Oleidesulfovibrio alaskensis DSM 16109: one gene and its partner. The protein of the gene in region 1 interacts with the protein of each later gene in a pairwise test. Links are inferred from orthologs where the notes say so. Each region holds a gene or a part of one and is shown on either strand. Other genes may lie near its edges. The genes, in order: H586_RS0114020 and mrdA.

Region 1 (15,033 bases):
ATGACGCGCTGGATTTTCTCATCTACGGCACGCACCACGATTTTTTCATCACCTTCTACACCGTGCTGATATTTGCCGACATTCTGCTGGTGCTTATCACGCAGCGGTTCATGCCCAACTTTCACGCGGTGTTCCGTAATTCCGGCTTTGTCATTGCCACGCTGTTCATGCGCGTGGCTCTTTCAGCACCGCCGTTCTATGCCGCGGGCATAGGCGTGGGTGCAGCGCTATTTGCCCTTGCGGTGGCCTATGCCACCAGCGTATTTTCGCACGGCACATTTTCCACGGTCAATTTCAACCGCGGGGCCGACGCAGAATACAAGCCGCCGTGCAAAAACTGTCAGGAACCATAGCACCCCGCACTGCACGGTCAGCCACGGGCAGCCGCGGCTGACGACACCGGCACCAAAAAAAGCCGCGGCCTCAGTCGGCGCGGCTTTCATTGTGCCGTATGCGGCGGCTTCATCGCCAGCTGCCCGGTTCTTCGCGCAGATACATATCCATCTGCTCGCTGACACCCAGCAGCACTTCTCTGTCATCGACGGAAAGACGCACATTGAGTTCAGGTGCCAGCCCCACATCCTGAGCCAGCTCCTCCATGTGCCGTTTCACCCCTGCCAGCCACATCTGCACCGCCGGATCGGTATCGTACCGGCTGCGCCCTACCTTTGCCACTGCGGTGAAGGACATGTCACACCTCCCGCGTTGCGGTTGTGAATATGCGGCGCACACATGTGCCCGCAGTACACAGATAAGACGGCCGCACACAGAGGCAAGACCGGACGCCGCGCAACAAAAAACGGCGGGGAAGACCCCGCCGCACATTTGAAACGCCGCCCGGCGGCACACGTTTTCTGCCGGTCGTTACAGACGGTCGATAAGCGCCTTTGCGGGAATAAGTCCCGTGGCTGCGGCAGATACGATATTGCCCGCCACACCCGGCCCGTCGCCGGCCACAAAAAGACCGCGGATGCCGGTTTCCAGACAGTTGTCCGTCTCTACCTGCGTGGCGAAAAACTTGATTTCCGGAGCATACAGCAGTGTTTCTTCGTTGGATATGCCGGGCAGCACATGGTTGAGCTGCTCCAGACCTTCCACAAGGTTTGTCACTATGCGCTCGGGCAGTGCCATGGCGATATCGCCCGGCACCACATTGGTCAGCGTCGGCTCAATGTAGCCCTTGCTGATACGGTTCCATGTGGACCGGCGGCTCCGCTTGAGATCGCCGAACCGCTGCAGGATGGGCTTGCCGCCGCCGATAATGGTGGCCAGCTTGCCAATGGCGGTGCCGTAACCGGTATTGTCGGAAACAGGATCGGTAAGCACCACTTTGGAAAGAAAAGCAAAGTTGGTATTTTCCGACTTTTTGTTGCGGTAGGCGTGTCCGTTAACACAGACAAAGTCCTGATAGTTTTCCAGCGCGATGAAGCCTGCCGGATTGGTGCAGAATGTGCGCGTCTGGTCATCGTAGGTCTTTGTCTGCACAAAGAACGTGGGGTCGTAAATGATATCGGTGGTATCGCTCATGATGTCATTATGCACTTCCACCCGCACGCCCACTTCGATGCCGCGCTGGCTTACCTGCAGTCCGAACGAACGGCAGACTTCGCCCACCCAGTCGGCCCCGACGCGGCCCGGTGCCAGAATGACGGCGCGGCAGGTGTACTGCCCTTTATCCGTCACCAGCCCCTGTATCTGTCCGTTTTCGGCCACCACGTTTTTAACTTCTTCGCCGGTGCGTATGGTCACGCCGCTTTCGGTCAGATAGTCGCACATACGGGCGATATGCTCAGGCAGACAATCGCTGCCAAGGTGCTTCTGCTTGATAAGCAAGAGGTCGATACCATGTTTTTTCGACTGCTTGCGCAGCAGACGCGCAGCTTCCAGATTGGAAGGATACACAGGGCCGTCCATGCCGAAGCGGTTGAAAATCAGTTCGGTCTCGTCAATAAGCTCCTCTGCCTTGCTGCGCGGCAGAAACTGGGTCAGATCGGTCTTGCCCAGTTTGTGGATAAAGTTCAGCTTGCCGTCGGAAAAAAGTCCGCCGCCCCCCATGCCGGAAAGAATGTGGCACGGTTTGCACTTGATGCACTTCTGCGTCTTGTTGATGGGACAGTTGCGCTTGCGCGCCGCGTTGCCGCGCTCGATAAGACACACGGACAGACCGGAATGTTCCGCCAGATAATACGCGGCAAAAAGACCGGCGGGCCCCCCGCCGACAATGATCACGTCAAAATTGTCTGCAGCCTTGGACATGCATAATCTCCCGTAAATACGACATATTACCATCGCACACGCCTGTATGTTCTGCCCTGCGCGCACAATGGCTTAGTGTACCTTGCACACGGGTCCGCGGATTTGTCAATAGCCGCAGCCGGGCCTTGCCGGCGGTGGCGCAAGCCCCCTGTCTGCGTCTTGCTGCAGATGTTTTTTCATTCTGTTACAGCATGTTGCATTATGCTCCTGTGCAAAAAAAGCGCAGTGCGGTCTAGCCAGCTCCAAGTATGCGTGTTATCTTGCACGGGTATCACTTTCACACGCACACCAAGGAGCCTGACCATGACACCTGAACGCATATACGAAGTGACGGAAGCCCAGAGAGCTTTTTTCCAGTCCGGAGCCACCCTTGACGTGGACGGACGCATTGCATCGCTGCGCACCCTGCGCGGCGCCGTGCATGATTACACCCGTCGCTTTATTGTAGCTGCGGCACAGGATGCCGGACTTTCCGAGCACATGGTGCTTGCGGCTGAAATAGCCCCCGTCATCAACGACATCGACCACATGATCAAACGTCTGCCCGCGCTTGCAAAGGGACGGCTGGTGCGTCGTTCGCGCCTGCATATGTGGGGCTGGTCGCGCAGCGTGCCCCGCCCCGCAGGCATTGCCGTGGCCGTAACCGCCGCGGATATGCCCGTACAGCGCGCCCTTATGCCGGTGGTATCTGCCCTTGCCGCGGGCACCCCGCTGCTGCTGGCACTTTCTCCCCGCACTCCGGCTGTCAACGGCATTGTGGAGCGCCTTGTGCAGCAGTTTTTCAAGCCGGAACAGATAACCGTGACCACTGCGGACAATGAAACCACAGAGGCCATTCTCGGACAGCGTTTCGATGCCTGCCTGTGCTCCGCACCGCGCGAAACCGCCGTCCGGTTTGCCCGCGCCGCTGCGGAACACCTTGTGCCCGCCGTCATTGAAACAGCCGAACACCGCAATCCGGCCATAGTGCTTGAAGATGCCGATATCCGGCTGGCAGCGCGGCGCATAGTATGGGCCAAAACTCTTGCCGCCGGTCAGACCGCCGCCGCGCCGGACTATCTGGTGGTGCACGGCGCAGTCCGCGAACGCCTGCTGGCAGCCCTGCGCAAAGAACTGGAAGCGCAGCACGGCGCCATACCCTCCGCAAGTTCCGCATTCGGCCGCATGACAGACAACGCCGCCTATGAAGAAGCCGCGGCGTTTCTGACTGACGGCACGCCGGTCATAGGCGGCGACACCGACCCCGCAGGCAGGTTCATCAACTTTACCGTACTGGAAAACGTACAGCCGGACGCACCGGTCATGCGTTCCGTCACCCGCAGTCCGGTGCTGCCGCTTTTTGAGGTGCAGTCTGCGGAACAGGCCGTTGAACTGGTGAACAGCCGTCCCGCACCGCTGGCTCTGTATGTGTTCAGCACCGATGTGTTTACCGCACGCAAAGTGCTGGATGCCACAACATCGGGCACAGCGGCGGTCAACGACGTGCTGGTGCAGACCGTGTACCCCGCCCTGCCCTTCGGCGATGCGGCAGGCGGCGGCATGGGCAGCCACCGCGGCGAGGCGGGATTTTTTGCCTTTTCCAGACTGCGCAGTGTCACACGCGGCACAAACTTCATCGACCTGCCGTTCCGGTTCAGCCCCGATGCCGGCTGGAAGCAGAAAATCCTGCGGTACATCATCAGATAACAGCCGCGCCGCCTGCCGCAGACCGGCAGGCGGCGTCGTTGTTCCGCAAGGATTTTATCCGCCGCGTCGTCTCTGTGCAGTACCGGACAGGCAGGCTCTGCCCCGCTTACTGGACAGGAGCAGGGCTAGCCGCTAGACTCCGCGCCAAACGACTCCCCAAAGGTGAAACTCTTGCAGAAAAGCCCCGTATGGGAGCGCCGCCCGTGGCTGTGCGCTGCCGCCATCATATCTTTCACAACGCTGGTACGCTTCTGGTTCATCGCCTCCGGCCAGCTTGACCTCGTGCAGGACGAGGCCCAGTACTGGGACTGGACCCGCAGGCTCCAGCTTTCCTACTATTCCAAAGGGCCGCTCATCGCGTGGCTCATCAGCATCTGGACCGGTGTTTTCGGCGATACGGAACTGGGCGTGCGCTTTGCCGCCGTGCTCAATTCGTGCCTTGCACAGATACTGCTGTACGCCGGAACCGCACGGCTCATGCGCCGTCCGGCACTGGGTCTGTGGACACTGGTTGTGGCCAATACCACCCCGCTGTTCATCGCCTCCGGCATTCTGATGACCACTGACAGCCCGCTGCTGGTCTGCTGGACGGGTGCGCTCATGTGCCTGTACTGGATGTCCGTATCATCACGCTCGCCATGGCCTTATGTGCTGCTGGCCCTTTCCATGGCCGCCGGTGTGCTGGCCAAATATATGATGCTGGCCATGCCCGCCGTGGCCCTGCTGTACGCGCTGGGACTCAGACGCCAGCGGCTGCTGCCAGAAGGCATGGTGCCGCGGCTGCTGGCTGCCGTCTGTGCCGGTACGGCCGTGGGTTTGCTGCCCATCCTCATATGGAATTTCCAGAACGACTTTGTGGGATTCCGCCATGTGGCCGGTCTGGCCGGTGTGGCTTCGGCCAGCCCCGAACCGCTCATCCGCTTTGACCGCTTTCCGGAATATATCGCCTCGCAGGTCGGCATCATCAGTCCGTGGTGGTTTGTGTTCATGCTGGTGGGCGCATGGCGCGCCCTGCGTGTGTGGCGTACGCCGCGCGCCGGACGCGACATGTACAGCGGACTGCGCAATGACATGAACGAAGTCCGTCAGTCACTGCTGCTGTCCGCCGCGTTCTGGCCGCTGTGGCTTTTTTTCATAATCTGGAGCTTTCACACCCGCATCTATCCCAACTGGTCGGCCATGAGCTATGTGGCCGGCATCATGCTGTGTGCTTCCGCGCTTGAGCGCAGTGGACAGGCTGTGCGCGAAACAGGCAGGCATCTTTCGCGGCTGCGCATGCGGCGCATCTGGGTTGCCATGGGTGTACTTGTTTTTGTGCTGCTGTACGGGCAGAACTGGCTGCCTCTGCCGCCTGCGTACAACCCGGCGGTACGGCTGAAAGGCTGGAGCGACCTGAGCGGCAAACTGGAGGAACTGCAGAACAGTCTGCCCCGTCCGGACAAAGTGTTCTATTTTTCCAAATCATATGACATCACGGCGGCCCTTGCCTTTTACGCACCCGGACAGCCGTTCACGTATTGTGCAGACTTCGGCAGACGCATGAGTCAGTACGACCTATGGCCCACTCCTGAAGACAAAAAAGGGTGGGACGCCATTTATGTGCAGAAAGACAACGGCATAAAACCACAGCTGAAAAGCATGTTTGAGTCATACAGGGTGCTGCGCTACCGCACCACGCACAAAGGCGCCCCCGGGCGCGAATTCACCATTGTGGTGCTGCGCGGCTTCAAAGGCACATGGCCGCGCGAACAACAGGAGCGTTACTGATGGCCAGAAGCCGTGATGCACATATATGCGCCCGCTGTGCCGCACATTCCGGCACCTGCTGCCGGATGCAGCCCGGCAATGAAGAGCTGTGCTTTCCGCTTTCGCGCAGCGAATGGCAGCGCATTGTGGAGCATTGCAATGACAAGGGCGGGTTTGCCAGCCAGCCCAATACAAAACCGTTCCTGCAGTGTATGAAACGCCTTTTTCCCGCCGATGAAAAACGGCTGGAGGCCATTTTTCCCCCTCACGGGGAGCATCTGCGCCTTGCCTCGGACAATGAAGGCCGCTGCCTTTTCCTTTCCGCTGCAGGCTGCACTCTTCCCCGCGAGACACGTCCGTGGTATTGCCGCCTGTTCCCTTTCTGGTTTATGCCCAACGGCATGCTGACCATGTTCACTCCGGACGAGTGTCTCGTCTATCTGGAGTCACGCTCCGTCAGAGACGCCATGCAGGAACTGGGCGTTACAGAAAACGAACTGCGCCTGATGTTCGGCCGCCTGCGACTTGCGTGGGGGCTTGATCCGGAGCATGACGAAGACGGCAACCGCTATCCGCTTTGCGACCATACCCGATAAAAATATCATGAAACGTTTTCTCACATACTTTCTTGTCAGCGTCACAGGTCTTGCCCTGCTGGGCATACTCGGGCTGGGCGGCATCTATATATGGGCCACCAAAGACCTGCCCGGCTTTACCCGTATCACCGATTACCGCCCGCCGCTGGTCACCACGGTGTACGCGCGCGATAACAGCATTCTGGGGTATTTCTACCGCGAAAAACGCTTTCTGGCGCGCCTTGATGAAATGCCGCAGCATCTGCCTCTGGCCTTTCTCGCCGCAGAGGACGACTCCTTTTACCGGCATGAAGGCATAGACTTCCGCGCCATTCTGCGCGCCTTCATGAAAAACATGCAGGCAGGCACCATCCGGCAGGGCGGTTCCACCATCACACAGCAGGTCATCAAACGCCTGTTGCTTACTTCCGAACGCAGCTACGAGCGCAAGATAAAAGAAGCCATTCTGGCCTACCGGCTGGAACGCTATCTGAGCAAAGATGAAATTCTGACCATATACCTGAACCAGATATATCTCGGCGCGGGGGCATATGGCGTGGAAGCCGCCGCGCGCAGCTACTTCGGCAAACATGTGGGCGAACTGTCCATAGCCGAATCTGCGCTGCTGGCCGGTCTGCCGCAGGCTCCTTCCAAATACAACCCGCTCAACAACCCGCAGGACGCATACACCCGTCAGCTGTATGTGCTGCACCGCATGCTTCAGCTCGGGTGGATAACACCCTCGCAGTACGACGCGGCCATCAATGAAAAGCTTGTGTTCACCTCCATGGCCGATCCTTCGTGGGGCACCGGCGCATGGTATCTGGAAGAAGTGCGCCGCAGGCTCATCGACTATCTGAGCGAAGACAACATGGAAAAACTGGGCATCAAGCTGGAACGCTACGGCGAGGATGCCGTGTATGAATCCGGCCTGCATGTTTACACCGCCATGGACCCCAAGCACCAGAAGTACGCCGAACAGTCACTGCGCGACGGGCTGGTGGCCTCTACAAAACGGCGCGGCTGGCGCGGCCCTGTGGAGCATCTGGAAAGCAAGGAGGCACGCGAAGCTTTTCTGCGTGACAACCCCGTGGATGCGGCGGCAATGCAGCACGAAGGCTGGATAAAAGTGCTGGTCACCCGCGTGACGGCCGCAGGGGCCGATGTGCGCTTTGGCAGCTACAAGGGCCGGATGGACGTGGAAACCATGCACTGGTGCCGTACGCCCGACCCCACCGTGGTGACGGACTATGTGCCCGCCGTGAAAGATGCCCGTACGGTGGTCAAAGCGGGCGATGTGGTATGGGCGCAGTTTATGCTGCCCGATGCGGGCAAAAGCTTTGATGCCGCCTCCGTCACGCCTGATACGGACTTTTCACTGGCCATCGCGCAGTACCCCGAAGTGCAGGGGGCACTGGTTTCCATAGAACCGCAGACGGGCGATGTGGTGGCACTGGTCGGCGGCTATTCCTTTGCCGACAGCCAGTACAACCGCGCCGTGCAGGCCAAACGCCAGCCCGGTTCCGCTTTCAAGCCCATTGTCTATTCCACCGCGCTGGACAACGGCTACACACCGGCATCCACGGTACTGGACGCCCCGTTTGTCTATACCGACGACGCCACGGCCAAAACATGGCGCCCCGAAAACTTTTCGGGAGAATTCTACGGCCCCACGCTGCTGCGCACCGCGCTGGTCAAATCGCGTAACCTGTGTACCATCCGCATTGCACAGGACATCGGCATACCGGCCATTGTCGAACGGGCCAAAGCACTGGGACTTGAAGGGCCCTTCCCCTTCGACCTTTCGGTAAGTCTCGGGTCTGTGGCCGTTTCGCCTCTGAACCTTACAGAAGCATACACGGCGTTCGCCCATGAAGGTCTGCGCGCACAACACCGCATGATCACCGGCATCAAATCGGCATGGGACGAACCCATAGCCACCTTTGAGCCGCAGCAGACAGAAGCGCTGACACCGCAGAACGCCTATATCATGGCGTCGCTGATGAAAGAGGTAGTGCGCGACGGCACAGGCTTCCGCGCACGGGTGCTCAAACGTCCTCTGGGCGGCAAGACCGGCACATCCAACGACGAGCGTGACGCATGGTTTGTTCTTATCTCTCCGTACCTTGTCTCGGTGTCCTATGTGGGCTTTGACGACCTGACCCCCATGGGCAAATGGGAAACCGGCTCGCGGGCGGCATCGCCCATTGTGGTCGGCTACCGTCAGGGTGTGGAAGAAGACTACCCCGTACAGGATTTTCCCATGCCTCCCGGCATCGTGCAGGTGCGCATTGACGGCAAAACAGGAAATCTTGCGGGGCCCGGCTCTGAAACAAGTTACTTCATGCCTTTCAAGGAAGGAACCCAGCCCACCGTGGTGGAAGGTTCCGCCCCCCGCCACGGCGCCGACGACGCCCGCAGCGGCGAAGACCTTATGAAGCAGATGTTCTGATCTGCCGGCACCGGCAACGCCCCGCGGAATTTCCCGCGGGGCGTTTTTCATGGCGGCAGTTCTGGCTCAGCCGGTCAGGCTGTGGTACACCGGTCATGACGCCGGAACCACCGGCACGACCCGAACACACCGGAGAATCATCATGATACGCTACCGCTTATCCGCAGCAGCCCTGCTGGTCACGCTTGTACTGTCGCTGACAGGCGCAGACATACTCATGGCCGGACAGACTCTGCCGCACCCCGCAGAGCCTTTCAAAGTGACGCTGTTTCCGCAAAGCGCCCGCATCGAAGTCCTGCAGACCCTGCCTGCGGAAAACTCGCTCACTCTTTTTCTGCCGCATCAGGCAGACCCGGAAAGCCTTACTCTCAACATATCCGGCAATACCGTCACCGCCATGGAATGGGTGCTGACCGACGGACAGGCCGGTCCCGCCGCGGCAGCCGTCAAAGAACAGCTGCTGCAGGCCCGCGCGGCACTGGCACGCACACAGGGACGCAAAACGGCAATAGAAGCCCGCATTGCCATGTGGTCGCAGCCGCGTCCGGCCGTGGGCGGCACGGCAGAACTTGAACGGCTGGATAAAGCCATGACGGAACACCTTTCCGCCCTGCTGCCCGAGGCGGAAGAAACAGACAGGCTGCTTGAAAAACAACAGGCCGCCGTGCACGAACTGGAAGCACGGCTGAACAATGCCACAGGCGGCTCGGAAAAAGTGTGGGCCGTCACGGCGCAGCTGCACACCCCCGCCTCCGGTCAGGTGACAGCGCAGTACGCCTACACCGCAACCGGCTGCGGCTGGCAGCCGCTGTACACCCTGCACGCCGTGCCCGGCAAAAATGTGGTTGAATTCAGCTACGCGGCCGCACTGCGGCAGGGACTGGGCACAGACTGGAACAACGTCCGTCTGGCCGTGGCCACGCTGCCTCCCCGTGCAGGTCTTGCGCCGCCGCCCCTGCCCCGCTGGGACATCGGCCCCGTGCAGCAGCAGACCGTCCAGTTAAGAAAAGCCGTCATGATGGCAGCAGATGCCGCACCTGAAAACATGCTGGCCGCTGCGCCCGAGGCCGCAGAAAGGTCTCTGGCATCAACCTATGCGGTGTGGAATCTGGGCACAGTTTCGCTTGCCGCGGGCGGCAGCAGGCAGGTACCCGTACTTAACGAGACATGGCAGGCAGCATACGTCTATACCGTGCGCCCCGCCCGTTCTCCCCGCGCGTTTCTTACAGCGCGGGTCACCATGCCCGAAACCCGCCTGCTGCCCGCAGGCCAGGCCACCATGCTGGTGGACGGAGCCACAGCGGGCAGGCAACGTCTGGAATTTGCCGGTACGGAAGAAACCTTTCACTTCGGCAGCGACCCGATGGTCACCGCGCAGATGAATCTGCAGAAACGGCAGGAAGGAACACAGGGATTCATAGGCAAAAAGCAGGTGTTTGAATGGGCATGGGAAATCACCCTGACAAACGCCCGCCAGCACCCCGTCAATCTGGAAGTTCAGGACGCCGCCCCGCAGCTGCGGCTTGCCGGCATGGAACTGAAACTACGTTCTTCGCCCGAGGCGGAACTGGATGAAAAAACACAGCAGTATGTCTGGAAGCTTGCAGTACCAGCCGGCTCCGAACGGGTCATAAGCCACGCCGTAACGGTCACCGCCCCCGAAGACACCCCTGTGGACGCCGGAAGAAAACAGTAATGGACAACTTCATATACCACGCGCCCACGCGCATCGTCTTCGGCAGAAATACCGTATCACAAACCGGTGCGGAACTGGCGGCACACAATGTGCGCCGCACGCTGCTGGTCACCGGCGGCAGCGCCGCCATGCGTACCGGAGCATACGCACAGGTCACGGCTTCACTGGACGGGGCCGGTGTGATGCATACGCTTTTCAGCGGTGTCACGCCCAATCCTTCCCTTGATCTTGTGGAAAAAGGCATAGCCGCCGCACACGCGTTTGCGGCGGACAGCGTGCTGGCCATCGGCGGCGGCAGTGTCATAGACTGCGCCAAAGCCATTGCCGCCGGTGTTTTTCTGGAAGATTACTGGGCACAGGTGGAAACACGGCGTCCCGTCACACAGGCTCTGCCTGTATTCACGGTGCTCACTCTTTCGGGCACCGGTTCGGAAATGAACGAAAAAGCCGTCATCACCAACGAACCGCTGGCCAGAAAATGGTCGCTGAGCGGCCTGTGCCTGTGCCCCAGAGTATCCATCATCGACCCGCAGCTCCAGTCCTCCGTTCCGTGGCATCTGACCGCCGCGGGCGGCATCGACGCCATGACCCATGTGATGGAAAACTACTTCCGCGGCAGAACGGCCCGCGCAGCCACCGGTTACTTTCAGGAAGAGACAACTCTGCAGCTGTGCGAGGGAATCCTGCGTGCCATCATCATGTCACTGGATGAACTGCAGCGCGACGGCTCGGACTATACCGCGCGGGCCAATCTGGCATGGGCAGCCAGCTGGGGGCTTAACGGCCTTTCAGGCTCGGGGCTTTCCGGCGGCGACTGGACTTCGCACGCTCTGGAACACGCCCTGAGCGGACTGCACCCGCAGGTTCCCCACGGTGAAGGACTGGCGGTGATTTTCCCCTCGTGGATGGAGCAGGTCTGCCACAGCGTGCCGGACATCTTCACGCGTTTTGCCCGCACCATATGGGGTGTTTCCACAGCGGAAGAAGGAGTGGCCGCAACCCGTCAGGCATTCTCGCGCTGGGGGGCTCCCGACCGTCTGTCCCGCTGGAGCATTCCCGCATCCGACATTCCCCGTATGGTACAGAATGCCCTGAGCTACCGCGCGCTGGGCAGAATAGTGCCTCTTTCGGCAGAAGATGTGACCAGCATATACACGCGGGTGCTCTGACCCCGCTGCCGCATATATAAAAAAGGGCTTTCCGCAAAAGCGGAAAGCCCTTTTTTCCGTACAGCGGCACGGCCGCCGTGCAGATACCCTTTAAAGGCTGCGGATACTCCGCTGGCAGAAAGTCACCGCCTCCTGCGCCAGATTGGGTGTTTCCGGCCAGTACAGCTGCCGACGGCTCATGCCCATCAGCATGACGGCAATAAGCGACGCCGTGGGCGTAATATCCAGATCATCGCGCACTGTCCCGTCGCGCATGCCTTTTTCAAGGCAGCGTTCAAGAGTAAGCCCCAGCAGGGCGTACATGCGTTCCATTATCTGCCGCGCGCTGGGCATGATGGTATATGTGTTCATGATGACCTTCAGCTCGACCACCCGCTCGTCCAGAAAGGCATCCAGATCGAGAATCAGAGTCTCGATAAGGCAGTAGCCGCTTTTCTGGCGCTCGTGGATGCTGTCCATCAGCCCGCTGAACTCATCAAAAAAATCGTTGATGATGCTGTCGAAAATCTGCTGCTTGGACCGGTAGTGTCTGTATATCGCGGCGTCCGTCACATTGGACGTCTTGGCTATCTGGGCGATGGTTGTGCCCTTGAAGCCGTTTTCGGAAAACAACCGCCGGGCGTTTTCCAGTATCAGGTGTTTCGATGATGCCATGATGCCCCGCTTTTCTGTATCATTTGAAGGCCAGCACTAAACTACTATACGCCGCGCACGTCAAGTATACAGGCGGGCAGCCTTGCGGCCCCCGCCTGCTGTACCCTGAAAAAAGCCGCGCAGTCTCAGGACATGCCGCCGCCGTATTCCGCGGGGGTCTCCTCACCCCGCAGCACCCGCAGACCGCCCATGGCCAGTGCCTGCATCTCTTCCAGACGGGGCAGCACTATGACCGGTCCGAGATAGCGCAGCCTGTCCGAAACAGCCTGCATGAACCGCCCGGAACGCGCCATTCCGCCTGTAAGCACCACCGCATCCACCGGCGGGGCCGACGGGACGTCCTGCCCCGCGCCGGTCAGTGCCGGTAACAGCGCGCACAGAGCCTTGGCGCTGTTGTAAGCCAGCGCGTCGAAAATCTGCGCCGCTGCGGTATCACCGGCGTCCATCCTGCGCTGTACCTCGCGCAGGTCGTTGGTGCCCAGATGCGCCCACATGCCTCCTTCGCGCTGCACAATACTGCGCATGCGCTCAAACGAGTACACGCCTCTGCGTACCAGCTCCAGAGCGGGCATGACAGGCAGGCCGCCCGTCCGCTCCGGTGAAAAAGGCCCTTCTCCTTCCAGCGCGTTGTTCACGTCCACCACTCTGCCGTGGCGGTGCGCCCCTACAGAAATGCCACCCCCGAAATGCCCGACCAGAAAACGGCCATCCTCATAGCGTATGCCCAGCTGTGCCGCTGCCCTGCGTGCCGCCGCGCGCTGTGAAAGCGCGTGAAACACGCTGCGGCGCGGCAGTTCAGGCAATCCGCCTATACGGGCCACGGGGTCCAGTTCATCCGTAACCACAGGGTCCACTATGATGGCCTGTACATTCCGGTGCGCCCCGTGGCTGCGGGCAAACGCCAGAGCCAGCGGTGCGCCGAGATTACAAGGATGCTCGCCGTGCGCGGCGGATTCCAGAATATCAAGCATGGTCTGATTCACACGCCATGCACCACCGTGCATGGGGGCCAGCAAACCGCCGCGTCCCACCACAATATCAAAACGGGCATCGGCATAACCGGCCCGGGACAGCATGGTCTGAACGGCATGCCGCCGCGCTTCCAGCTGCCCGTATACACCGGCCAGACCGGAAAAGGCATCATGGGGATGCTCCACCGTACGTTCAAAAAGTTCCTCTTCCGCTGCAAACACCGCTATCTTGGTGCTTGTCGATCCGGGATTAATGGTCAGGATCAGACTCATCCGGTGCATTCCTTGCGGGTCATGTAGGCTGCCAGAGCCAGTGCATACAGTTTGCTGCGGTCGCTGTCGCCGCGGGAAGGGACGATAAGAGGAATCCTGCTGCCGGCCACAATGCCCGCCACGGGCAGGTCCAGCAGTGTGGTGAGGGTCTTGTACAGTACATTACCGCTTTCGATATCCGGCGCCACCAGCACGTCGGCATTACCGGCCACCGGGTCTTCAAACCCTTTGCGCGCCACTGCCGCGGGCGATACCGCAAGGTCAAGCGCCATGGGGCCGGAAACCACGGCATCACCGAATGCCCCTTCGGCACTCATACGGGCCACCATCTGCGCATCCAGCGTGGCAGGCATGGCCGGATACATAACCTTTTCCGTGGCGGCCAGCATGGCCGCACGCGGTCGCTCAAGCCCCAGCGAGCGGGCCACATGCAGCGCGTTGCGCACTATTTCCGCCTTGCGCTGCAGGTTGGGCGCAATGTTAACCCCCGCATCTGTCAGCAGACGCAGACGATGCTCGCCGGGCAGACAAAACACCGCCACATGCGAAAGAATACCGGCAGGCGGCACACCCGTTTCTTTATTCAGCACGCCTTTAAGCAATACGTCCGTATTGACGTTCCCCTTCATCAGCATGGAAACGTCACCCGCGCGGAACAAGGCCAGTGCATGCTGCACGGCTCCGGCCCTATCCGGCACATGGTGCGATTCCAGCGCAGAAATATCCACTCCGGCCCGTCCGGCTATGCGGCGTGTCTCTTCCAGATCGCCCACAAGCACAGGCTCCGCTATGCCGCGGGCATGTGCATCCAGCGCGGCCAGCAACGCAACATCCTGCGCACTGGCGGCCACGGCCACACGCGGCATGGTTCCTGTCCGCGCCGCCGCGGCCAGCAGATCTTCCATGGAAGTCATCTTCATGGGTCCTCCGGCATCAGTCTTCATCGCCGCGACGCAACGCAATGACACCGGTACGGCACAGGCTGCGGATGCCGTGAGGCCGCAGCATCTTGATGAAACCGTCCACCTTTTCCTGATCACCGGTCAGTTCTACAGTGATGGTTTCCTGTCCCATACCCACAACATTTGCCCGGAATACCTCAAAAATCTGCATGACCTGTGACATGGTGTCGCGCGTGATGGAAACCCGCAGCAAAGCCAGTTCGCGGTCAACAAAATCTTTACGGGCCAGATCTTCCACCTCGCGGATAAAATCCAGTCCGGACAGTTCCGCGCAGATGCGCTCGACTTCCGCAGACTGGCCTTCCACTGTGATCACAAGCCGCGACACGTCAAAGTCTTCGGTCTCGCCACAGGAGACAGACTTGATGTTCACATTGTATTTGCGGAACACGTCCGTAGCCTCTGCCACTACACCGACACGGTTTTGCACAAGTGCAGAGATGGTATGCTTCACTGCGGTACTCCTTTTGTATGCAGAGCATCACTATACCGCAGCACAGCCGCTGCGCAAGCATGAAGTCCCATATAGCTTTTCAGGTGCACTGCGCCGCGGCGCAGTGCTGTGAAAAACTGACGGGCCGCGACGCGCACCC
Region 2 (14,944 bases), on another replicon or contig:
ACCTGAACTCGGCGGTAGAGCTTTCCAACAAGGTAGCTCCCGAGCATCTGGAACTGCTGGTACAGGATACGTGGGGACTTCTGGGCAGCATCCGCAATGCCGGTGCCATCTTCATGGGACCGCATTCGCCGGAACCGGTGGGCGACTACTTCGCAGGTCCCAACCACGTACTGCCCACCATGGGCACTGCCCGCTTTTCTTCGGCGTTGTCGGTGCAGTCTTTCTGTAAAAAATCAAGTATCATTGCCGCGTCACAGACTTTTACGCAGACAAACGCGGCTAAAATAGCGCGGCTGGCCCGGCTGGAAGGGCTGGAAGCCCACGCCCGCTCGGTTGAATCGCGTCTTTCATAACCCCGTGCAAGGAAAAACCATGCAGATTGTTACCAAGACTGACATTGCAGAATACAAACTGCTTTCCCGCGGCAAAGTTCGTGACATTTACGAGGTGGACGCAGAGACGCTGCTCATTGTGACCACCGACCGCATGTCCGCTTTTGATGTTATCATGGGTGAACCTATTCCCTACAAAGGGGTCATTCTGAACAGCATCACCCTGTTCTGGATGGAGCGCTTTGCCGATCTGGTGCCCAACCATCTGATAGCTTCCGACGTAAAAGATTTTCCGCAGGCGCTGCACAAGTACGCGGATATGCTGGAAGGCCGCGCCGTGCTGGTGCGCAAGGCCGCTCCGCTGCCGGTCGAATGTATTGTCCGCGGGCATATTACCGGCTCCGGCTGGAAGGATTATCAGAAAACAGGTATGGTCTGCGGCCACAGCCTGCCCGCCGGTCTGGTAGAGTCGGCCAAGCTGGAAACCCCGCTGTTCACGCCGTCCACCAAGGCGGAACTGGGTGAACACGACGAAAACATATCAGTGCAGCGGGCGCGCGAACTGGTGGGCGACGACGTAGCCGCCCAGATAGAACGCCTGTCCATTGAGATATTCTCAAAAGGCCGCGAATACGCCGAAAGCCGCGGCATCATCATTGCCGACACCAAGTTTGAATTCGGCATTATTGACGGCGCCGTCATTCTGATTGACGAGGTTCTGACTCCTGACTCTTCACGTTTCTGGCCGGTACAGGGGTACCAGCCCGGCAAAAGCCAGCCAAGCTTTGACAAACAGTACCTGCGCGACTGGCTTTCGGCACAGGACTGGGATAAAACCCCGCCCGCACCGGCTCTGCCACAGGATGTCATAACCGAAACCCGCAACAAGTACGCGGAAGCGTACTCCATCCTGACCGGAAAAACTCTGAACCTGTAGCAGACGGCATACAGGCATTCAGGAGAGACTATGCTGCTGAAAGATAAAAAAATTCTTATTCTTGGCGTGGCCAATAACAAAAGCATCGCCTACGGCATTGCACAGGAATTCAAGGCTCAGGGTGCACGGCTGGCCTTCAGCTACCCCGGCGAAGCCATCCAGAAACGTGTGGACCCCATAAGCGAAGAGCTGGGCGGCGAATTCACCTTCCGGCTGGATGTCACCGACGATGCGCAGGTGGCCGCGGCAGTGCGCACAGTGGAAGAACAATGGGGCAGCGTGGACGTGGTGGTTCATTCCATCGCTTTTGCCCAGCGCGAAGACCTGCACGGCAGATTCATCGATACCAGCCGCGAAGGTTTCAAGCTGGCCATGGATATTTCCGCCTATTCTCTGGTCTGTGTGTGCAAGGCGTTTGAACCGCTGATGACAGAAGGCGGTTCCGTGCTTACCATGACATACTACGGCTCGCAGAAAGTCATAACCAACTACAACGTAATGGGCGTGGCCAAGGCCGCTCTAGAAGCCTCCGTCAGATATCTGGCTGCAGATATGGGCGAACGGGGCATAAGAGTGAACGCAGTGAGCGCAGGTCCCATCAAAACGCTGGCAGCCAGCGGCATTTCCGGCTTTAAAACCATCCTCAACCACATTGAGGAACACGCACCGCTGCGCCGCAATGTAACCACGCAGGACGTAGGCCGCACAGCCGTGTTTCTGGCATCGGACCTTTCCGGCGCCGTCACCGGCGAAGTGCTGTTTGTGGACGCGGGCTACAACGTGATGGGCATTTAGACGCCGCACGCCCGTCGGGAGGTCTGTATGTGGGCTTGGCTCATCCCCCTGGCAATCGTCGTGCTGTGGCTGTATTTCGCTCCGCGGATACTGCCCATGGACAAGCTGCCCAAAAGCTGCTGAGTGCCGTCATTCCGGAGCCGTGAGCCCCGCAATGACAAGGCGCCGAAAGACACGGAAAAGTGACATGAAAGGGAGTGCTCCGGTACTCCCTTTTATGTGGCACGCCCGTGCTGCCATGTTCCGACATGTTCCGGCACGGACGACACAAGCCCGTGCCGCCGTGCCGCCGCAGCCTTGCAACCAGTCATTTTACTGCTCATCCGGTCTCCGGGACATTTTTTACTTGCCTTGCCGGGCTGTCTCTGCTAGCTAACCCTCTCTTGCGGAGAGGTGTCCGAGCTGGCCGAAGGAGCACGATTGGAAATCGTGTGTACCTTAACAGGGTACCGAGAGTTCGAATCTCTCCCTCTCCGCCATTTTACGCTGCTGTGGCAGTTGTGTTTTTATAGAATTTCAAGAGAGCCGGGCGGCGGAAGCGCTGCCAATCCGGTCAGGCCCGAGAGGGAGCAGCCGTAACAGTAGTTTTCGGGTGCCCGGCTCCCTAAAGGGCGCAATGCTGTACAAGCCTTGCGCTCTTTTTTTATACCCTGCACCGGCGCAGCACGTGCATTGCACTCTTTTCATATCCGCAGGCATTTCCGCTTGCATTGCCTTCCGTATACTGCTAGATAGCACTCCGCATTCGCGGAGAGGTGTCCGAGCTGGCCGAAGGAGCACGATTGGAAATCGTGTGTACCTTAACAGGGTACCGAGAGTTCGAATCTCTCCCTCTCCGCCATTCTGCAATATTCAAGGGATCTTACGATCCCTTTTTTTTATTGCCTGTGCTACGCCGGCTGTTCCCCTGAACCAAGTGCCCTGCCTGCCCGTACCATTCTTTCCTCCTCGGATTCTGGACTTACCGACCCGCGTGCTTATTGCCATAGAGTATACGCATCACCCCTAGCACCGCAGGAGAATCCCATGCCGCAAAAATACCGCAAAACTCCGGAGGCACTGGCCGCACTGACAGATGAGCAGCGCAGGGTAACGCAGGAAAACGGCACTGAACGTCCGTTCAGCAACGCTTTTCACGACCACACAGCAGCAGGACTGTATGTGGACATCGTTTCCGGCGAACCGCTGTTTTCATCACTGGATAAATTTGATTCCGGCTGCGGGTGGCCCAGCTTCAGCAGGCCTGTGGAACTGAATATAGTGGAGAAAAAAGATACAAGTCATGGTCTTGTCCGCACAGAAGTACGCTCGAAACATGCGGACAGTCATCTGGGACATGTGTTCACAGACGGGCCGGAGCATCTGACAGGCCTGCGGTACTGTATCAATTCAGCCGCACTGCGTTTTATTCCGGCGGACAAGCTGGAAGAGGAAGGGTACGGCGAATATGCACACCTTTTCACCACACGGGAGTAGCCCATGGAAACAGTAACCGAACGTGCCGTACTGGCCGGAGGATGCTTCTGGGGAATGCAGGAACTCATCAGAAAGCTGCCCGGCGTGCTTGCCACGCGCACCGGATACACCGGCGGCACCGTGCCGAACGCGACATACAGAAACCACCACGGCCATGCGGAAGCCGTTGAAATCATCTTTGATCCTGCCGTGCTGTCTTACCGCAGTCTTCTGGAATACTTCTTCCGGATACATGACCCGACGACAGCGGACAGACAAGGCAATGATATCGGCAGTTCATACCGTTCGGCCGTTTTTCATACAACGCAGCAGCAGCGCGAAACAGCACTGGCAACCATCCGCGACATCAACGCCTCGGGCGTATGGCCTGCAGAGGTGGTGACACAGGTCGAACCCGTTTCCGATTTCTGGGAGGCCGAACCGGAGCATCAGGACTATCTGCAGCGTGTTCCGGGCGGATATACATGCCACTACGAACGCCGCGGCTGGGTGCTGCCGCCGCGCTGACCGCAGCTCAGGGCTCCGCAGGCGGCTTTGCGTCGCACAGCGCATACAGGCGTACGGTATTGCTGCGCGGAAATTCCTTATCAAGCAGCCTGCGGAGCAGTTTTTTCAATGCGGACAGAGAAACTTCCGTGAACTCGTGCCGCTCATACCCGTCCTGCACCACGCAAAAAGCATCATCGCCCGTACGCAGCACCTGCACAGACCTGTCACGTTTAAACGTGCGCATGTCCACCCCTTGCCCGCAAGGCAGCTTTTGCAGACGGCGGAGCACTTCCTGCACGGCACCGGCTCTGTGCACCATCATGTCCCGAACCGCCCCGAACCGTGTCCCATGCGGTTCACATCGGCCAGTTCAAACGAATCAAGAGTGTACAGACGTATTTTATTGCTGCGCGGAAATTCGCGCTTGAGCAGCGTCTTGAGCAGGCGCCGGATTTTGTCCGCACTCAGCCCTTCCCACATCTCTTCATGAAAGCCCCGCTCGACCACGGTAAAGCTGTCCGGTCCGGTTCTCACAATGGCCACTGAACGGTTGCGCTTATACGTGCGCATGTCCAGACACTGTCCGGTATCCAGCCTTTCCAGCCGCTCCATCACAGTAGGTATTACAGTCGTTTTGTCATTCATGGCTTCTGCATAATCAAGGTTATGTACCGCCACATGTGCCACAGGGCGGCATACGGTTCAAGCGGACGGCAGCCGCGCAGGCACATTGACTTTACCGGCCGCTGCCCGCATTCTGCGGTAATGCATACTCTCTTTGTACCGGCCCACGGGCCGCGCCGCCTGCCGGACGGCAGCTGGCTCTTCCGGCTGTGGACCACACGCCGCAAGCCCGCGGTACTTGTCATCGAAGCGCCCTGCCCGCAGGAAATTCCCATGAAAGCGTGCGGAGGCGGCTGGCGGGAAGCCAGAACAGCCCCCATGCCCGCCGGTGCGCTCTACCGCATCCGGCTGGGGGACGAGCTGCTGGCAGACCCGGCTTCCGCCCATCAGCCGCAAGGTATTGACGGCCCTTCCATGACGGACGACCCGGCCGCTTTCATCTGGACCGACAGCGGTTTCGGTGCGGTAGCCATGCCTCACGCGGTCATCTACGAAATACATACCGGCACGTTCACCCCCGAAGGTACACTGGATGCCGCCGCCGGACGTCTGCCCCGCATTGCTGAACTGGGCGTGACCGCCGTGGAACTGATGCCCCTGACGGAAACAACCGGACGCTGGAACTGGGGCTATGACGGTGTGTTTCCTTACAGTGTCCATCACCGTGCGGGCGGTCCCGATGCACTGCGCCGCTTTGTGGATACGGCCCACGGACTGGGTCTTTCAGTGTATGGCGACGTGGTGCTCAATCATCTGGGACCGGAGGGAAACAACCTGCCGAAATTCGGCCCCTACCTTTCCCGCCGGCACCACACTCCGTGGGGGGCCTGCCCTTCATTTGACGGATCATCAGCTCAGGCCGTACGCCGTTATTTTCTGGACTGCTGTCTCAGACTCATGGCGCATTTTCATATGGACGGACTGCGGCTGGACGCCACCCCGTATGTGCAGGACGATTCCGCAGAGCATATTCTCGCCGCACTCACGCGGGAAACGCAGGTGCTGGCCGCCGCCTCAGGCAGGCGGCTTCATATCATGGCGGAAAGCACCCGCAACGAAATACACCTGACCACACCACGCAGCGCCGGTGGCTACGGCATGGCCGCACAATGGAGTGACGACTTTCACCACGCAGTACATGCCCGGCTTACCGGCGAATCCTGCGGGTACTATGCGGCGTTCCACACCGCGCAAAACGCTGCAAAACCGGCACAGACCCCGCCTGCAGCAGGGCAGCAATGCAAAGAAGCTCAGAAACGGTGCCCCCCGGCAGCGGCTGTCAGCCCTGTGGACGCGCTGGCAGAAATATTCGCCCGCGGCTGGTTCAGGCAGGGGCAGCTGTGCCCGTGGCGCAAGCAACCTTTCGGAGACCAGCCCCGCGGTCTGCAGCCTTCACAGGTCATTGTCTATCTGCAGAACCACGATGTCACGGGCAACCGTCCCTCGGGCGAGCGTCTGCACGCGCTCACCTGTCCTGCAGCCCGGCGCATGGCCGCTGCAGCCCTGCTGCTTTCACCTTTTGTTCCGCTGATTTTCATGGGAGAAGAATACGATGATCCGGCCCCCTTCCACTTTTTTGTGGATCACAGCCCGGAATTGAACCGGCAGGTGGCACAGGGCAGACGGCGCGAAGCAGCGGCCTTTGGCTGGATGCCGTGCGCCACGGCACCGGAACCGCATTCACCGGCCGCTTTTGAAAACTCGCGGCTGTCATGGCACCTGCAGGACACCCGGTATCATGCCACTGTCCGCGACCTGTACCGGCGGTGCATACGGCTGCGGCAGACCCTGCCCTCGCTGGACAGCCCTTCATTTGAGACTCTGTATGTAAGCAGACCCCATCCGCAGGTCATCTGCACCGGCAGAACCGACCCCGCGAGGATTTACAGCTCGTGGCTGCTGCTCAACTGCGGACCGCAGGCAGCCACGTTCAGCATTGACGCCGCCACGGCCCCGCTGGCCCGCCAGCAGGCGTGGAGTCAGGCACTGTGCACGGCCGACCGCCGCTGGCACAGTCCGCATACACAGGAAGATGAGGCAGACCTGCCCCACCGCTTTGCCGCGGGAACACACATACCGGTCACTCTGCCGCCGTGGTGTGCGCTGCTTCTGGCCTGACAGCCTGCCCGCTTACAGTGAAGCCCCTTCCAGCTGCAGCAGATAGCGTTTCATATCTACGCCCGCACCCGTATACCCCACCATGGCCCCTTTGCTGCCCAGAACCCTGTGGCAGGGAATGACAAGCGGCCAGCGGTTGCGGGCCATTATCTGCCCCACCCCGCGGGCGGCTGCAGGGCGGCCGGCCATGGCGGCCAGTTGCCCGTATGTGACGGTACTGCCGGCGGGCACCTCGTGCCGCAGCGTTTCCAGCACCTTGCGGGCAAACGGGGTAAGTCCGCCCATGGGCAGATCAACCTGTGGCCACTGCGTTCTGCCCTGCTGTACATAACTGTCCAGCGCCTCAAGCATGCGGCTGCCGGTGGCCGAAAGTTCCGCCGCACCGTTATGCATGCCGTCCGGCACGCTGCCGGAAAATGCCACGAGAGTACGGGGCAGCAGGTCGCCGGCTTCCGCGCCGGGCCGGGGCAGTTTTGCCCCCGTAAGCAGACCGCTTCCGTCAAGTCCTGCCGACCAGCGCAGCCCCACACGGGCAATACAGGGCTCCGCACAGGCGGGCCCGTCCGGCGCGCCATCAGGGCCGCTCCATTCAAGCAGCATGGCCAGCGGGCCGCTCACCAGTATCTCGACATCGTACATAGCCTACCCCCGTCGCGTTAACGGTTGCACACAAATCAGGTTCGCTTTGCGGCTTGTACCGTAAGGCACAGCGCCGCCGTCAGCAGCGGCCGTCGCAAAGCTCAGCCTGCCGCATTGCCGCGGCAGTGTTCCTCAACCGAACGGCGCCACCGGTCGTGCATGGCGGCCGGCAGCATGTGCTGCTGCGAAAACCATAACGGCGTACTGTGTGGCGCGTCTGCCCTGCACCCCTGCCACAGGCCGTTCTGCCGCATGACTGCCTCTATGCGGGCTATGACGCCGCGCTTGTCGGCACTCCATGCCGGGGCAAGCAGTTCGCCTTCCGCGGCGTCGCCTGTCAGACGGTGTATGACAACGCCGGCAGGCAGTACCGCCAGTCCGGAAGCGACCGCCTGCGCGTACTCTTCCATTTCCATGGGCCGGTATTCCCCGCTGCGCCACATCGCTGCCACGGCGGTATGTTCGGCCACATACAGGCCATGAAACTTTACGCCGGCCACCGGCAGGGCTGCCACATCGGCAACAGTCCGGGCAAAATCGGCACCGGTTTCGCCGGGCAGACCGGCTATCAGATGCGCACACACCTTGAGGCCCCGCTCATGCGCCATATGTACGGCTTTGACAAAGCAGGCAAAATCGTGGCCTCTGTTTATGCGCCGCAGCGTGGCATCGCTGGAACTCTGCAGCCCCAGTTCAAGCCATACCTCCGCTCCGGCCTTGCCGCAAATGCCCTGCGGCTGTATACCCGAAGCAGCAAGCGCCGCATCGATGCGCCCGATACTACGGGCTATCCGGTCAAGGCGCTGCTCGTCAAGGCAGTCAGGGCGGGTGCCTATGCCCGCTCCTACAACACCGGTGAACCCTTCGATTTGAGAAAGTACGCCCTCAAGCTTTTCCAGCGGGCCATACGTGTTGGAAAATGACTGCAAATAGGCTATGTATAGCCCCGACTTGTGGCGAGGCCCGTAAATGCCTTGCCAATGTGCCCATTGCTCCGGCAGGGTAAGACCCTTGCGGGCCAGTCCCGATCCGGATCCGCCGGGATTGCAGAACACGCATCCGCTGTGTGACAGGGTTCCGTCGCGGTTGGGACAGGTGAACCCCGCATCGAGAGGAATTTTTTGAATACGCGCCCCGTAGCGGTGGCGCCAGTACGAAGAAAGCTGGTAATATCTGTTCATCGGGTTTCCAGTTGACAAGTCGGACAATTTGGAAGCACACGCTGTTGACCAGAAACTGATTACGCATCCATCCCCCCCGAGGCAAGCGAGACCATACATGTCTAAAGCAATCGATTTTATGCTGGGTATGTTTTCCAACGACCTGGCTATAGACCTGGGCACCGCGAACACCTGCGTCTATGTGAAAGGACAAGGCATCGTTCTGCGCGAGCCTTCCGTTGTCGCCGTAAAAAAAGATAACCGCGGCGGCAATGTCGTTCTTGCCGTCGGGCATGACGCCAAACGCATGCTGGGCCGCACCCCCGGCAACATACAGGCCATCCGTCCCATGAAAGACGGCGTCATTGCCGACTTTGAAATTACCGAAGCCATGCTTCGCCATTTCATTTCCAAAGTGCACAACTCGCGCCGTCTGGTGCGTCCGCGCATCATCATCTGCGTGCCCACGGGCATAACACAGGTGGAAAAACGCGCGGTAAAGGAATCGGCCCAGAGTGCCGGCGCGCGCGAAGTCTACCTCATCGAGGAACCCATGGCAGCCGCCATCGGCGCCAATCTGCCCATTCAGGAGCCCACCTCCAACATGGTGGTGGACATCGGCGGCGGCACCACGGAAGTGGCTGTCATCTCGCTTTCCGGCGTGGTGTATTCGCGTTCCGTGCGCGTGGGCGGCGATAAAATGGATGAAGCCATCATGACGCACGTCAAACGCAAGTACAACATGCTCATAGGCGAATCCACATCCGAAGAAATCAAGATCAAAACCGGTTCGGCCTACCCCATGGACCCCGAGCAGCAGCTCGAGGTTAAAGGACGCGATCTTGTGACAGGTATTCCCCAGAATATCACCATAACCTCGGAAGAGGTACGCAAGGCAATATCCGAACAGGTGGACTCCATAGTGCAGGCAGTGCGTGTGGCGCTGGAACAGACCCCGCCGGAACTGGCAGCGGACATAGTGGACCGCGGCATAGTGCTGACCGGCGGCGGCGCCCTGCTCAAGGGGCTTGACCAGCTGCTGCGCGAAGAGACATCGCTGCCCATCACCGTGGTGGACGATCCTCTTTCCACCGTTGTTGTGGGTACCGGCAAAGCGCTGGACAATCTGGACATCCTGAAGGAGGTCGCAATCGATTAACGTTTCGCCCAAACGCATTCTGGCCGTACTTTTTGCTGTGCTTTTCGCGTATCTGGGTTTGTACACATGGAACCTGCGGACCGGTGTTCTTGACAATGCCGCTTCGCACACGGGGCTTGAGTTTGCAGGGGCCGTTCTGAAACCGGGCGAATGGGTTCACCGAAGCGCCGTGGATTTCTGGGAACAGTATCTGTACCTGGTCGATGTACGCCAGCAGAACGAACGCCTGGCAGCTCAGGTGAAAGATCTTTCATTTGAACTGGCAAAGGCACGAGAAGAACAGCAGGAACTTTTACGGCTGCGCGCCCTTAACGGTTTTTCCGCTCCTGCGGAGTGGGAACGGGTGGGAGCCCGCATCATTGCCCAGCGCCTCGGTTCCGAAGCCGCTCTTGACAGCATTATGCTGAACAAGGGCTACCTTCAGGGAGCAGGTTCCAACACTCCCGTGGTGACACACAAGGGAGTTGTGGGCAGAATCATGCGGGCAGGGCCTTTCACGGCCACGGTGCAGCTTATCACCGACCCCGCCAGCCGTATTGCCGTGCTCGGTTCAGCAAGCCGCACACCGGGCATTCTGATGGGCACAGGGGCCCGCTCGGAACTTGTTCTGCGGTTTGTTCCGCTCAATGCGCAGCTGGAAGAAGGCGAAACGCTCATAACTTCCGGACTGGCGGGCGCCTATCCCAAAGGCCTGCCCGTGGCGCGCATAGTGCGTATTGAACATTCCGATATCTCACTCTTTCAGACCGTGCACGCGGTTCCGCTGGCCGGCATAGACCGGCTGGAAGAAGTGCTGCTGCTGCAACGCCCGGCAGGACCGCATGCCGCGTTTCACGCAGTGGAAACGCCCCCGCAGGCCGGAGCGCATACAGCGCACGCCAACGCCACGCGCTAGCGCCTGCACCGGACGATACTTGTGCCGCCCCTCCGCGGGGCGGCACCGTTTTGACCCGCAAACACCGCAAGAGAACTCGGACAATGCGCAATGTTATCTGGTGGCTTGTGTACGCTGCAGCCGCCATATGGGCTCAGAAGCTGGTTCCCGGCATCGATTTTCTGCTGCCGGGGCTCATCATTGCGCTGCAGGAAGAACGCCCCATCCAGACATTCTGGATCATCATCTGTTTTTCACTGATTCAGGAAGGCAGCGGAACCATGTCATTCGGCCCCGCCGTGGGACAGTATCTGGGTGCCGCAGTACTGGTGCAGGCAGGACGCTGGCTTTTCGAGGCCAGAAACATTTCTTTTGTTCTGCTGCTGTCCGCCGGTCTGGGGCTGACACACTTCGGCATGATTTCCGTCATGGCCATGCTGCAGGATATATCCCTCATCCAGAGTCGCCTTATGCACGAAAGCATTATACAGGCTCTTGTCATCCCGCCCTGCTGGCTGCTGGTCATGCAGGCCAGAAAAAGGTTCGCCCCCGATGAAAGTCCAGCTTGATTCGGAAGGCTTCCAGCCCCCGCGTTCAGGGCTCATGCTGCTTCAGGGGCTTGTGGCGCTTATCTTTCTGGTTTTTGCGCTGCGCTTCTGGTATCTGCAGATACACAAAGGTGAAGATTACGCACGTCTGGCCAGTGACAACCGTCTGCGGCAGGAACAGATGTACGCGCCGCGCGGATTGCTGCGCGACAGATACGGCATGCTGCTGGCAGAAAACCGTCCGGCCTACGGTCTGGGACTGGTGCGTGAAGACTGCCACGACATTCCCTCCACACTGGCCCAGATAAGCCAGTGGACCGGCATTGACCTGACGGAGATAACCCAGCGCTACGAACGCGACAAACGCAAGGTTAAATCCTTCGAGCCGCTCATCCTTGTTCCGGATATTTCCTTTGAGCTGCTGGCCGCGGTAGAGGCCAATATAAACCGCTGGCCCGGTCTGGAGATAATTGTCCGGCCGCGGCGCTATTATCCTTCGGGGCCGGAACTGGCACACCTGCTGGGCTATGTGAGCGAAGCAGACGAAAAACAGTTGCAGCAGCGTCCCGAACTGGCGCTGGGCGACACTGTGGGCAAACAGGGACTGGAACTGGTTTTAGAAGACCGGCTGCGCGGCCAGAAGGGTCTGCGTCAGATGGAAGTGGATGTGGTGGGCCGCGACCTGACTCACCACATACTGCGGGCCCCTCAGGCCGGTGAAAACATCAACCTGACCATTGATCTGGCCCTGCAGCACAAGGCGTTTGAAATGCTTGAAGGCCAGTCGGGCTGCATTGTGGTGCTTGATCCCGACACAGGTCAGCTGCATGCGCTGGTCACCGCGCCGGCCTTTGACAACAACGCCTTCGCCCGCGGCCTGACCGGCAAGGAATGGGCAGAACTGCGCGACAACCCGCGCCACCCCATGCAGAACAGAGTCATCCAGTCCGTATATCCGCCCGCCTCCATCTGGAAGCTGCTCATGGCCGGTCTGGTGCTGGAAGACAAAGTGGTCGACCCCAAGGAGACTGTTTTCTGCAACGGACGCTATCCCATGGGCAACCGCGTGTTTCGCTGCTGGAAAAAATGGGGACACGGGCACACCGACCTGCACAAGGCGCTTGTGGAATCGTGCGATGTCTATTTTTACGATGTGGCCGACAAAATCGGCATCGACCGCATTGCGGAATTTGCCAAGGCTTCCGGATTCGGCGAACTGACCGGCATAGACCTGCCCCATGAGCGTTCGGGGCTGGTACCTTCGCGGGAATGGAAACGTAAACGCTTCGGCGAGGTATGGCACCGCGGCGAAACGCTCAATATTTCGATCGGTCAGGGGTTCACTCTGGTCACTCCTCTGCAGATAGCACGCTTTATCGGCGCCCTGCTCAACGGCGGCAAATTGCTCAAACCCCAGATTCTCGTGGACGAAAAGCCGCTGGTGCAGCATGAAATTCCCATCGGGGCTGATGCGCGCAAAGTCATCCTGAAAGCCATGGTCGATACCGTTGACGCTCCGCGGGGCACGGCGCGCAGGCTTCGCAGACCCGACGCCGTCATCGGCGGCAAGACGGGCACGGCGCAGGTGGTGCGCATTGTGGGCGAAGAGCGCCGCAAAAAAGAAGAAATGGAATACTGGGAACGCGACCACGCATGGATGGCCGCATGGGGCCAGAAAGACGATAAACGCTACGTGATTGTGGTCATGGTGGAACACGGCGGTGGTGGCAGCAGCACCGCAGGCCCCATTGTGAAAGGACTTTTCGACTACCTCTTCGGCGTGCCCGGAGAAGCGGGAGCTGACAGCCAATGAGCCCCATAGACAGACGCATTCTGACTCATATGAACTGGGGGCTCATCGCCATGACGCTGCTGCTTTTCGGCGTGGGCGTGGCCAACCTGTATTCGGCATCGGGGTTCCGCGTGGACGACGGCATCGCTGTCTCCTCATTCTACAGCAAACAGCTTCTGTGGGGGGCTGTGGGCATGGGCGGCATGCTGGCCGTCATGCTTTTCGACTACCGCCACCTTAAAAGTCTGGCGTGGCCTGTATTCATTGTCACATTGCTGCTGCTGGTGGCCGTTCCGCTTTTCGGCGTAACGGTTTACGGCGCCAAGCGCTGGCTTTCCTTTGGTTTTTTCAACCTGCAGCCCAGCGAACTGGCAAAAATCAGCACGCTGATCATCGCCGCAAGACTGCTTTCCCGCGGGGGCGAACCGCTGGACTGGGGTGAACTTTTCAAAATACTGGGTATATGCCTTATTCCGGCCGCCCTCATTGTCACCCAGCCGGACCTCGGCACCACCCTCAACGTGCTGCTCAACGTGGGCGGAGTCATACTGTACCGCGGCATTGCGCGGCATGTTTTCAAAACCTGCATCATCGCCCTGCCTCCGCTCATTCCGCTGGGCTGGTTTGTGCTGCACGACTATCAGAAACAGCGCATACTCACATTTCTCGATCCCGGACGCGATCCGCTGGGAGCCGGTTACCACATCATCCAGTCGCAGATAGCCATCGGTTCCGGGCAGATATGGGGCAAGGGTTTTCTGGGCGGCACCCAGTCACAATTGCGCTTTCTGCCCGAAAAGCATACAGACTTTGCTGTGGCGGTTTTCGGCGAAGAGTGGGGATTCATCGGCAACATGATTCTGCTGGGTCTGTTCTGCCTGTTCCTGCTGGCCATATTCAACTCCGCCCGCGATGCAAAAGACCGTTTCGGCAGCTTTCTGTGCGCCGGCGTGTTTTTTTATTTTTTCTGGCAAATTCTTATAAATATGGGCATGGTGGTCGGGCTGATGCCTGTGGTGGGTATCCCCCTGCCTTTCATCAGCTACGGCGGCAGCGCCACTATCGTCAATTTCTGTCTGATAGGTCTGGTGCTGAACGTCTCCATGCGCCGCTTTGTCTTTAAAGCATCATGAGCCGCATCATGAAAAGGGCTGCTGAACATGCCTCTTTTTTCGCGATCCAGTAAGGAGCATGCACGAATGTCGAAAGATGAAATCAACGCCTTTTTGGGCGCGGGAACCGTATACAACGGAAAGCTGGACTTTCAGGGCTCTGTCCGCATCGACGGAGCCTTTACCGGAGAAATCCGCTCGCAGGGCACACTGATTGTCGGCAAGGACGCCGACCTGCAGGGCCAGATTCAGGTGGGCCAGATAATCGTGAGCGGCAAGGTGCAGGGTACTGTCACCGCCGGCAAAAAAGCCGTGCTGCACCGGACGGCCACCGTCATGGGCACCCTTAACACACCGTCACTTGTCATCGAGGAAGGTGCGGTGCTGCAGGGCGACGTTGTGATGAAAGCCACAGACTCCGGTACTCCACCCGAGACTGCAGACCAGTAGACAAAGGGCCGCACAGCGGCCCTTTTGAATATGAATAAACTGATAAAACAAACAGTTAAATTCAGGAAATTTTTCACAAGCACTCACAAATTTCCAAAAAAGGCTTTGACACAATGGGTTATATTGGCTAAACCCATCGTGACTTTGAGCTTAAATTCACAACCTCACCAAGGGAGCAGGCATGATCAATTTAGACTTCACCTTACTGATTCAGTTGGTGAACTTTCTTGTCACGCTCCTGGTGCTGAATGCTCTCCTTATCCGGCCAATTAGGGAGATCATCAAGCAGCGGGCTGACAAGATGTCGGGGCTGGTGGGCGACACCGAGGGTTTCCTTGATGCTGCCAACCAGAAGCTCAGCAACTATGAGACCGCCCTGTCTGAAGCAAGACGCAATGCATCCGCAGTGCGCGACGCCCAGAAAGAGCAGGGTCTCGCC

What was found.
Region 2: the proteins of H586_RS0114020 (region 1) and mrdA interact in binary tests that used the Escherichia coli proteins (3 or more experiments, as listed by UniProt). The link is inferred for Oleidesulfovibrio alaskensis DSM 16109 from one-to-one orthologs.

Annotation. Positions count from the first base shown.
Region 1 is NZ_KI519494.1:427,181-442,213, reverse strand. What follows is about bases 5,925-9,003. They hold H586_RS0114020 (penicillin-binding protein 1A), read left to right. Parts: upstream 5,925-6,291; coding sequence 6,292-8,715; downstream 8,716-9,003. Other genes in these bases: H586_RS0114015 (DUF4139 domain-containing protein), read left to right, coding at 8,858-9,003; H586_RS0114025 (hypothetical protein), read left to right, coding at 5,925-6,284. Outside these bases: H586_RS0114055 (hypothetical protein), read left to right, coding at 1-353; H586_RS0114050 (hypothetical protein), read right to left, coding at 463-690; H586_RS0114045 (NAD(P)/FAD-dependent oxidoreductase), read right to left, coding at 865-2,256; H586_RS0114035 (aldehyde dehydrogenase family protein), read left to right, coding at 2,560-3,942; H586_RS0114030 (ArnT family glycosyltransferase), read left to right, coding at 4,114-5,709; more of H586_RS0114025, read left to right, coding at 5,709-5,924; more of H586_RS0114015, read left to right, coding at 9,004-10,411; H586_RS0114010 (iron-containing alcohol dehydrogenase), read left to right, coding at 10,411-11,580; H586_RS0114005 (TetR/AcrR family transcriptional regulator), read right to left, coding at 11,671-12,234; buk (butyrate kinase), read right to left, coding at 12,360-13,478; H586_RS0113995 (phosphate acyltransferase), read right to left, coding at 13,475-14,398; ilvN (acetolactate synthase small subunit), read right to left, coding at 14,412-14,894. UniProt on the Escherichia coli protein: Cell wall formation. Synthesis of cross-linked peptidoglycan from the lipid intermediates.
Region 2 is NZ_AXWQ01000006.1:60,741-75,684, forward strand. What follows is about bases 10,570-13,559. They hold mrdA (penicillin-binding protein 2), read left to right. Parts: upstream 10,570-11,155; coding sequence 11,156-12,964; downstream 12,965-13,559. Other genes in these bases: mreC (rod shape-determining protein MreC), read left to right, coding at 10,570-10,624; H586_RS0105360 (hypothetical protein), read left to right, coding at 10,708-11,172; rodA (rod shape-determining protein RodA), read left to right, coding at 12,961-13,559. Outside these bases: hisD (histidinol dehydrogenase), read left to right, coding at 1-353; H586_RS0105285 (phosphoribosylaminoimidazolesuccinocarboxamide synthase), read left to right, coding at 373-1,269; H586_RS0105290 (enoyl-ACP reductase FabI), read left to right, coding at 1,300-2,064; peptide-methionine (R)-S-oxide reductase MsrB, read left to right, coding at 3,091-3,540; peptide-methionine (S)-S-oxide reductase MsrA, read left to right, coding at 3,544-4,047; H586_RS0105325 (hypothetical protein), read right to left, coding at 4,055-4,351; H586_RS0105330 (hypothetical protein), read right to left, coding at 4,348-4,674; H586_RS19920 (alpha-amylase family glycosyl hydrolase), read left to right, coding at 4,795-6,771; H586_RS21005 (methylated-DNA--[protein]-cysteine S-methyltransferase), read right to left, coding at 6,784-7,410; H586_RS0105345 (TIGR01212 family radical SAM protein), read right to left, coding at 7,512-8,591; H586_RS0105350 (rod shape-determining protein), read left to right, coding at 8,689-9,729; more of mreC, read left to right, coding at 9,749-10,569; more of rodA, read left to right, coding at 13,560-14,076; H586_RS0105375 (bactofilin family protein), read left to right, coding at 14,143-14,505; H586_RS0105380 (ATP synthase F0 subunit B), read left to right, coding at 14,687-14,944. UniProt on the Escherichia coli protein: Catalyzes cross-linking of the peptidoglycan cell wall. Responsible for the determination of the rod shape of the cell. Is probably required for lateral peptidoglycan synthesis and maintenance of the correct diameter during lateral and centripetal growth.